One region of the Micromonospora eburnea genome, then DNA from elsewhere that is predicted to be linked to it. Evidence: predicted binding sites of a transcription regulator. Region 1 holds the regulator's gene; the other holds the start of a gene.
What was found. The regulator HrcA, encoded in region 1, represses chaperone genes, less so after heat shock. The targets are predictions, from matches to a motif close to GGTTNGCACNCTCNNNNNGAGNGTGCNAACC.
Positions count from the first base shown of each region.

Region 2: groES (co-chaperone GroES) is a predicted target of HrcA. The motif match lies at 1,964-1,994, and genes of this name have one in related genera.

Region 1 is NZ_FMHY01000002.1:5,753,909-5,757,114, forward strand. It holds gene GA0070604_RS24850 (16S rRNA (uracil(1498)-N(3))-methyltransferase) at 1-1, opposite strand, end outside; gene dnaJ (molecular chaperone DnaJ) at 3-1,145, opposite strand; gene hrcA (heat-inducible transcriptional repressor HrcA) at 1,220-2,242, opposite strand; gene GA0070604_RS24865 (DUF4870 domain-containing protein) at 2,499-3,074, shown strand; gene hemW (radical SAM family heme chaperone HemW) at 3,112-3,206, opposite strand, start outside.
Region 2 is NZ_FMHY01000002.1:6,357,339-6,360,544, forward strand. It holds gene groL (chaperonin GroEL) at 1-1,445, opposite strand, end outside; gene groES (co-chaperone GroES) at 1,516-1,830, opposite strand; gene GA0070604_RS27590 (THUMP-like domain-containing protein) at 2,113-3,206, shown strand, end outside.

The DNA.
Region 1 (3,206 bases):
CGCTAGGCGTGCCCGTTGAAGGCGTCACGCATCCGGGAGAAGAAGCCGCCCTGCTTGGTCAGCTCGGCGACCTCCTCGCCCCGGGTCTTGGCGAACTCGCGCAGCATCCGCTCCTGGTCGGCGTCGAGCTTCGTCGGGGTACGCACGTCCAGGTGGACGTAGAGGTCGCCCCGACCGGTGCCGCGCAGGTGCGGTACGCCCCGGGCGCGCAGCCGCAGCGTGCTGCCCGGCTGGGTGCCCGGCTTGACGTCGACCGTCTCCTCGCTGTCCAGCGTCTTGATGGTGAGCCGGGTGCCGAGCGCGGCGGCGGTCATCGGCACGGTGACCCGGCAGTGCAGGTCGTCGCCCTTGCGCGAATAGACGTCGTGCGGCCGCTCGTGGATCTCCACGTAGAGGTCGCCGGCCGTGCCGCCGCCGGGGCCGACCTCGCCCTGCTGGGCCAGCCGGATCCGCATGCCGTCCTCGACGCCCGCCGGAATCTTGACGGTGAGCGAGCGGCGGGTCCGCACCCGGCCGTCACCGGCACAGGTCGGGCAGGGGTGCGGGATGGTGGTGCCGTAGCCCTGGCAGACCGTGCACGGCCGGGCGGAGACCACCTGGCCGAGGAAGGTCCGCTGCACCGACTGCACCTCGCCCCGGCCCCCGCACGCCTCGCAGGTGGCGAGGTGGGTGCCCGCCGCGGTGCCCGCGCCCGAGCAGGTGGTGCAGAGCACGGCGGTGTCGACCGTGATCGGGGCCTCGACGCCGAACGCCGTCTCGTTGAGGTCCAGTTCCAGCCGCAGGATCGCGTCCGCGCCCGGCCGGGTACGCGGACGCGGGCCACGCGCACCGCCGGCGGCGCCGCCGAAGAACGCGTCCATGATGTCCTGGAACCCGACGAACGGGCCGGCGCCACCCGGACCGCCCGGCCCGGCGCCCCCGCCGCCCGGTGCCAACGGGTCGCCGCCCAGGTCGACGATCTGCCGTTTCCGGTCGTCCGAGAGGACCTCGTACGCGGCGTTGATGTCCTTGAACTTCTCCTGTGCCTCCGGATCCGGATTGACGTCCGGGTGGAACTGCCGCGCCAGCTTGCGGTAGGCGCGCTTGATCTCGTCGTCGGAGGCTTCCCGGCTGACGCCGAGAATGCCGTAGTAGTCCCTGGCCACTGCGTTCGGTGTCCTCATGTTCGTCTCGCGTTGCGCCGGTCGCCGGCCTCAGGCCGGCCGTCGCCCCTGACTGGTCAGTTCTGGGCCAGCAGCTCGCCCACGTAGCGTGCCACGGCCCGCACCGTGGCGATGGTGCCGGGGTAGTCCATCCGGGTCGGCCCGAGCACCCCCAGGCCGCCGACGATGGTGCTACCCGGGCCGTACCCGGTGCTGACGACCGAGGCGGCCCGCAGATTGTCGATCTCGTTCTCGTCGCCGATCAGCACCCGGGTGGTGCTCGGCTCGGTCTCGCCGATGAGCTTGAGCAGCACGACCTGCTCCTCGAGCGCCTCGAGGACGGGCCGCAGGGTGCCCTGGAAGTCGAGCAGGCCGCCCCGGGTGAGGTTGGCCGTGCCGGCCAGCGCGATGCGTTCCTCGTGTCGCTCGACCAGCGTCTCCAGCAGCACGCTGGAGAGCGTGGCCATGGCCGGCCGCAGCTGCGGCGAGGACTCGTCCACCAGCGCCTGGACCAGCGGCGGCGTGTCCGACAGCCGGGTGCCGACCAACTTTTCGTTGACCAGCCGGCGCAGGTCGGTGACCTCCTCGACCGAGGTCGGCCCGGGCAGCTCGACCAGCCGCTGCTCGACCCGTCCGGTGTCGGCGATCATGACCAGCATCAGCCGGGTGGTGGAGATCGGCACCAGTTCCAGGTGGCGCACCTTGGAGCGGGCCAGGCTCGGGTACTGCACCACGGCCACCTGCCGGGTGAGCTGGGCCAGCAGTCGCACCGTGCGGTGCACCACGTCGTCCAGGTCGACCGCGCCGGCCAGGAAGCGCTCGATGGCCCGGCGCTCGGCCGGGCTGAGCGGCTTGACCCGGGAGAGTCGGTCGACGAAGAGCCGGTAGCCACGGTCGGTGGGCACCCGGCCGGCGCTGGTGTGCGGCTGCCGGATGTAGCCCTCGTCCTCCAGTACGGCCATGTCGTTGCGGACGGTGGCCGGGGAGACGCCGAGTTGGTGGCGCTCGACCAGGGACTTGCTGCCGACCGGCTCCTGCGTGGCGACGTAGTCCTCGACGATCGCGCGGAGCACGGCGAGCTTGCGGTCGTCGAGACCCATCTCCCCACCTCCTGACGCACCTCGGCCCGCCCGGCGTGCGGCAGCACCTGTTCGGGCAGGCGACCCGCGGCACCGGTCGAGCGTCTGGCACTCGACTGTAGCGAGTGCCAGTCTACGTCGGCGCGCCCACCGACGCGATGATCAGTGACGGACCCCGGGTGCGGCCCGCCGCACACTTCGCCAGAGCCGAACAGTCGGACATCCGGGTCGGTGTCGGTCTGGTGCATCCTTGCGAACGGGACCTAACGTGACGTCCATGACTGAACCACCTCGCCCTCCCGGAGCGGGGGACCCCGGCGCCCAGCCGCCGGGCGAGACCCCGCCGTCGGCACCATACGGCTCGCCCTCGGCGAACGAGCCCACCGCACCAATGTCCGGCGCACCCGGCGGCGCCGGCTATCCCCCTCCCGGTGGCTATCCGCCGCCGGGCGGCTACCCACCCCCGGGCGGCTACCCCCCACCTGGCGGCTATCCCCCGCCCGGTGGCTACGCCAGCAGCGATGACAAGACCTGGGCGCTCGTGGCGCACTTCGGCGGCGCGGCCGGCGCGCTGATCAGCTTCGGCCCGCTGGGTTTCGTCGGTCCGCTCGTCGCCTACCTGGCCCGCGGCCAGCAGTCCCCGGCCGTCCGGGCGCACGCCCTGGCCGCGCTGAACTTCCAGATCCTCTGGTCGATCATCGCGTTCGTGCTGCTCTTCGTGAGCTGGTGCCTGCTCTTCCTGCCCAGCATCGCGGTGGTGGTGATCCAGATCCTGTTCGGGATCATCGCCGGCATGCGGGCCAACGAGGGGCAGCTCTACCGCTATCCGATGTCCGCCAGCTTCATCAAGTGATCAGGACCCGGCCGGCCGGCGGCCGGCCGGGTCCCGGTCAGGGCAGCAGGTCGCGGACCACCGCGTCGGCCAGCAGCCGGCCGCGCAGGGTGAGCACCGCCCGGCCTTCGGCGTACCCGTCGGCGGTCAGCA
Region 2 (3,206 bases), 600 kb from region 1:
TCGCCGACGGCGGCGTCGAGGCCGTTGCCCCACTCCTGGCCGGCGACCTTCTGCACCACCACGTAGCCGTCGTGGCCGGCGTTCTGGGCGATCCAGCGCAGCGGCTCGACCAGCGCCTTGCGCACGATCGAGACGCCGACCTTCTCGTCACCGGTCATACCCAGGTCGTCGTCGAGCACCGGCAGGATCTGGGCCAGGGCGGCGCCGCCACCCGGGACCGTACCCTCCTCGACCGCGGCCTTGGTCGCGGCGATGGCGTCCTCGATGCGGTGCTTGCGCTCCTTCATCTCGACCTCGGTGGCCGCGCCGACCTTGATCACGGCGATGCCACCGGAGAGCTTCGCCAGCCGCTCGGCCAGCTTCTCCCGGTCCCACTCGGAGTCCGAGGCCTCGATCTCCTTGCGGATCTGGGCGACCCGGTCGGCGACCTCACTCGCCTGGCCGGCACCGTCGACGATGGTGGTGTTCTCCTTGTCCACCACCACGCGGCGGGCGGTGCCGAGCACCTCCAGGCCGACCTGGTCGAGCTTGTAGCCCAGCTCGGGGGCGACCAGCTCGGCACCGGTCAGGATCGCCATGTCCTGGAGCATCGCCTTACGGCGGTCGCCGAAGCCGGGGGCCTTGACCGCGCAGACCTTGAGGGTCTTGCGGATCGCGTTGACCACCAGCGTCGACAGCGCCTGGCCCTCGACGTCCTCGGCGATGATCAGCAGCGGCTTGTTGTTCTGGAGGACCTTCTCCAGCAGCGGCAGCAGCTCCTCGATCGCCGAGATCTTCTGCGTGGTGATCAGGATGTACGGGTCCTCCAGGACCGCCTCCTGCCCCTCCACGTCGGTGACGAAGTTCGGCGAGATGAAGCCCTTGTCGAACTGGAGGCCCTCGGTCACGTCCAGCTCGGTGACGAGCGCGGAGCCCTCCTCGACGGTGATGACGCCGTCGCGGCCGACCTTCTCCATCGCCTCGGCGATCAGCTCGCCGATGGTGGCGTCCTGCGCGGAGATCGTCGCGACGTGCGCGATCGACTCCTTGTCGGCGACCTCGACGGCCTTGTCGAGCAGCGCCTCGGAGACCTTCCGGGCCGCCGCGTCGATGCCCCGCTTGAGGCCGGTCGGGTTGGCCCCGGCGGCCACGTTGCGCAGGCCCTCGCGGACCATCGCCTGGGCCAGCACGGTCGCGGTGGTGGTCCCGTCGCCGGCGACATCGTTGGTCTTGGTCGCCACCTCCTTGACCAGCTGCGCGCCGAGGTTCTCGTACGGGTTGGTGAGCTCGATCTCCTTGGCGATGGTCACGCCGTCGTTGGTGATCGTGGGCGCACCGAACTTCTTGTCCAGGACGACGTTGCGCCCGCGCGGGCCGAGGGTGACCTTGACCGCGTCGGCGAGGGCGTTGACGCCGTGCTCCAGCAGGTGCCGGGCGTCGTCCGAGAAGCTGAGGATCTTCGCCATCAGTATCCCTTCGAAGCGACGTTGCCCCGGCCCGGCGAGCCGGACCGGGGCAACGACACTGATCGGTTGCTTACTTCTCGATGACCGCGAGGACGTCGCGGGCGGAGAGCACCAGGTACTCCTCGCCGGCGTACTTGACCTCGGTGCCGCCGTACTTCGAGTACAGAACGGTGTCGCCGACCTTCACGTCGAGCGGCACGCGGTTACCCTTGTCGTCGATCCGGCCCGGGCCGACAGCGAGGACGGTGCCCTCCTGCGGCTTCTCCTTGGCGGTGTCGGGGATCACGATGCCCGACGCCGTGGTGGTCTCAGCCTCGTTCGCCTGGACCACGATCCGGTCCTCGAGCGGCTTGATCGCAACCTTGGTCGCGGTAGTCACGGGCATACCCTCCTGGGGTACTGGTTTCGTTGCCGGTCGGCGTGCCGACCGGCGTCAATCTGCCACATGCCACCGGGCGGGGCCGTCGTCGCGGGTGCCGGTCCGCCTGGCGTTCAACCCCCGGACACCTGGGCCCGGGCGTTGGCACCCTCAGGGTGAGAGTGCTAATCGCAGGTTATGCCTCGGCTAGCACTCCGTCAAGGAGAGTGCCAACGTGTCGCGCTCGGCCGCGATGATTCACGCCAACCCCCGCCGCCCAGGTGCCAGGCCGGCCGTGACAATGGCCGGGTGGATCTCGACCAGCTCGCCGCCCTGCGTACCCCCGAGGGGTCGGCCGCGCTCGCGGCGGCCGCCGAGGTCGCCGGCGGCGATCCGCTGGCCGCGGCGGCCCGGCTCCGCGCGGCCGGAGTCCCGGCCGGGCTGGCCGCCGCCGCGCTCACCCAGGCCGAGCTGCGCCGCCGGGCGGCCGGCAAGTTCGGGCCGGAGGCCGCCGGCATGTTCCTCACCCGCCCCGGGCTGGAGCAGGCCACCCGCCGGGTGGTCGCCGACCGGCGGGCCGCACGGCTGCGCGCCGCCGGGGTCCGTACCCTCGCCGACCTGGGCTGCGGTCTCGGCGCGGACGCGCTCGCCGCCGCCCGCGCCGGCATCCGGGTGTACGGGGTGGAGGCCGACCCGGTGACCGCCGCGATGGCCGCCGCGAACGCCGAGGCGGTTGGGCTGGCCGAATTGTTCACCGTGGAGTGCGGGGACGCGACGGCGTTCGACGTCACCCGGGTCGAGGCGGTCTTCTGCGACCCGGCTCGCCGGGCGGCCGGCACCGGCCGCCGGATCTTCGACCCGAACGCCTACTCGCCGCCCTGGGACTTCGTCACCGGGCTGGCCGAGCGGGTACCGCGCACCGTGGTCAAGGTGGCCCCGGGACTGGACCACGCGCTGATCCCGGCCGGCGCCGAGGCCGAGTGGGTCAGCGTCGCCGGCGACCTGGTCGAGGCCGCCCTCTGGTGCGGCGCGCTGGCCGAGGTCCCCCGCCGCGCCACGCTGTGCAAGGAAGGGCCCCCTGTTAACGCCTCCGGTAGAGCAGGGGCCCCCTGCAATCAGCTCACCGGCAGCGGCAACGCCGAGGCGACCGTCGGAGCCGTCCGGCGGTATGTGTACGACCCGGACCCGGCAGTGGTCCGCGCGCACCTGGTCGCCGAGCTGGCCGCGGAACTGGACGCGACCCTGGCCGACCCGAGCATCGCCTACCTCTACGCCGACGCTCCCGTGGCCACGCCGTTCGCCCGGGGCCTGGCGGTCACCGACGTGTTGCCGTTCTCGCTGAAGCGGCTGCGCGCCCTGCTCCGGGAGCGCCGGGTGGGCCGGGTGGAGATCCTCAAGCGCGG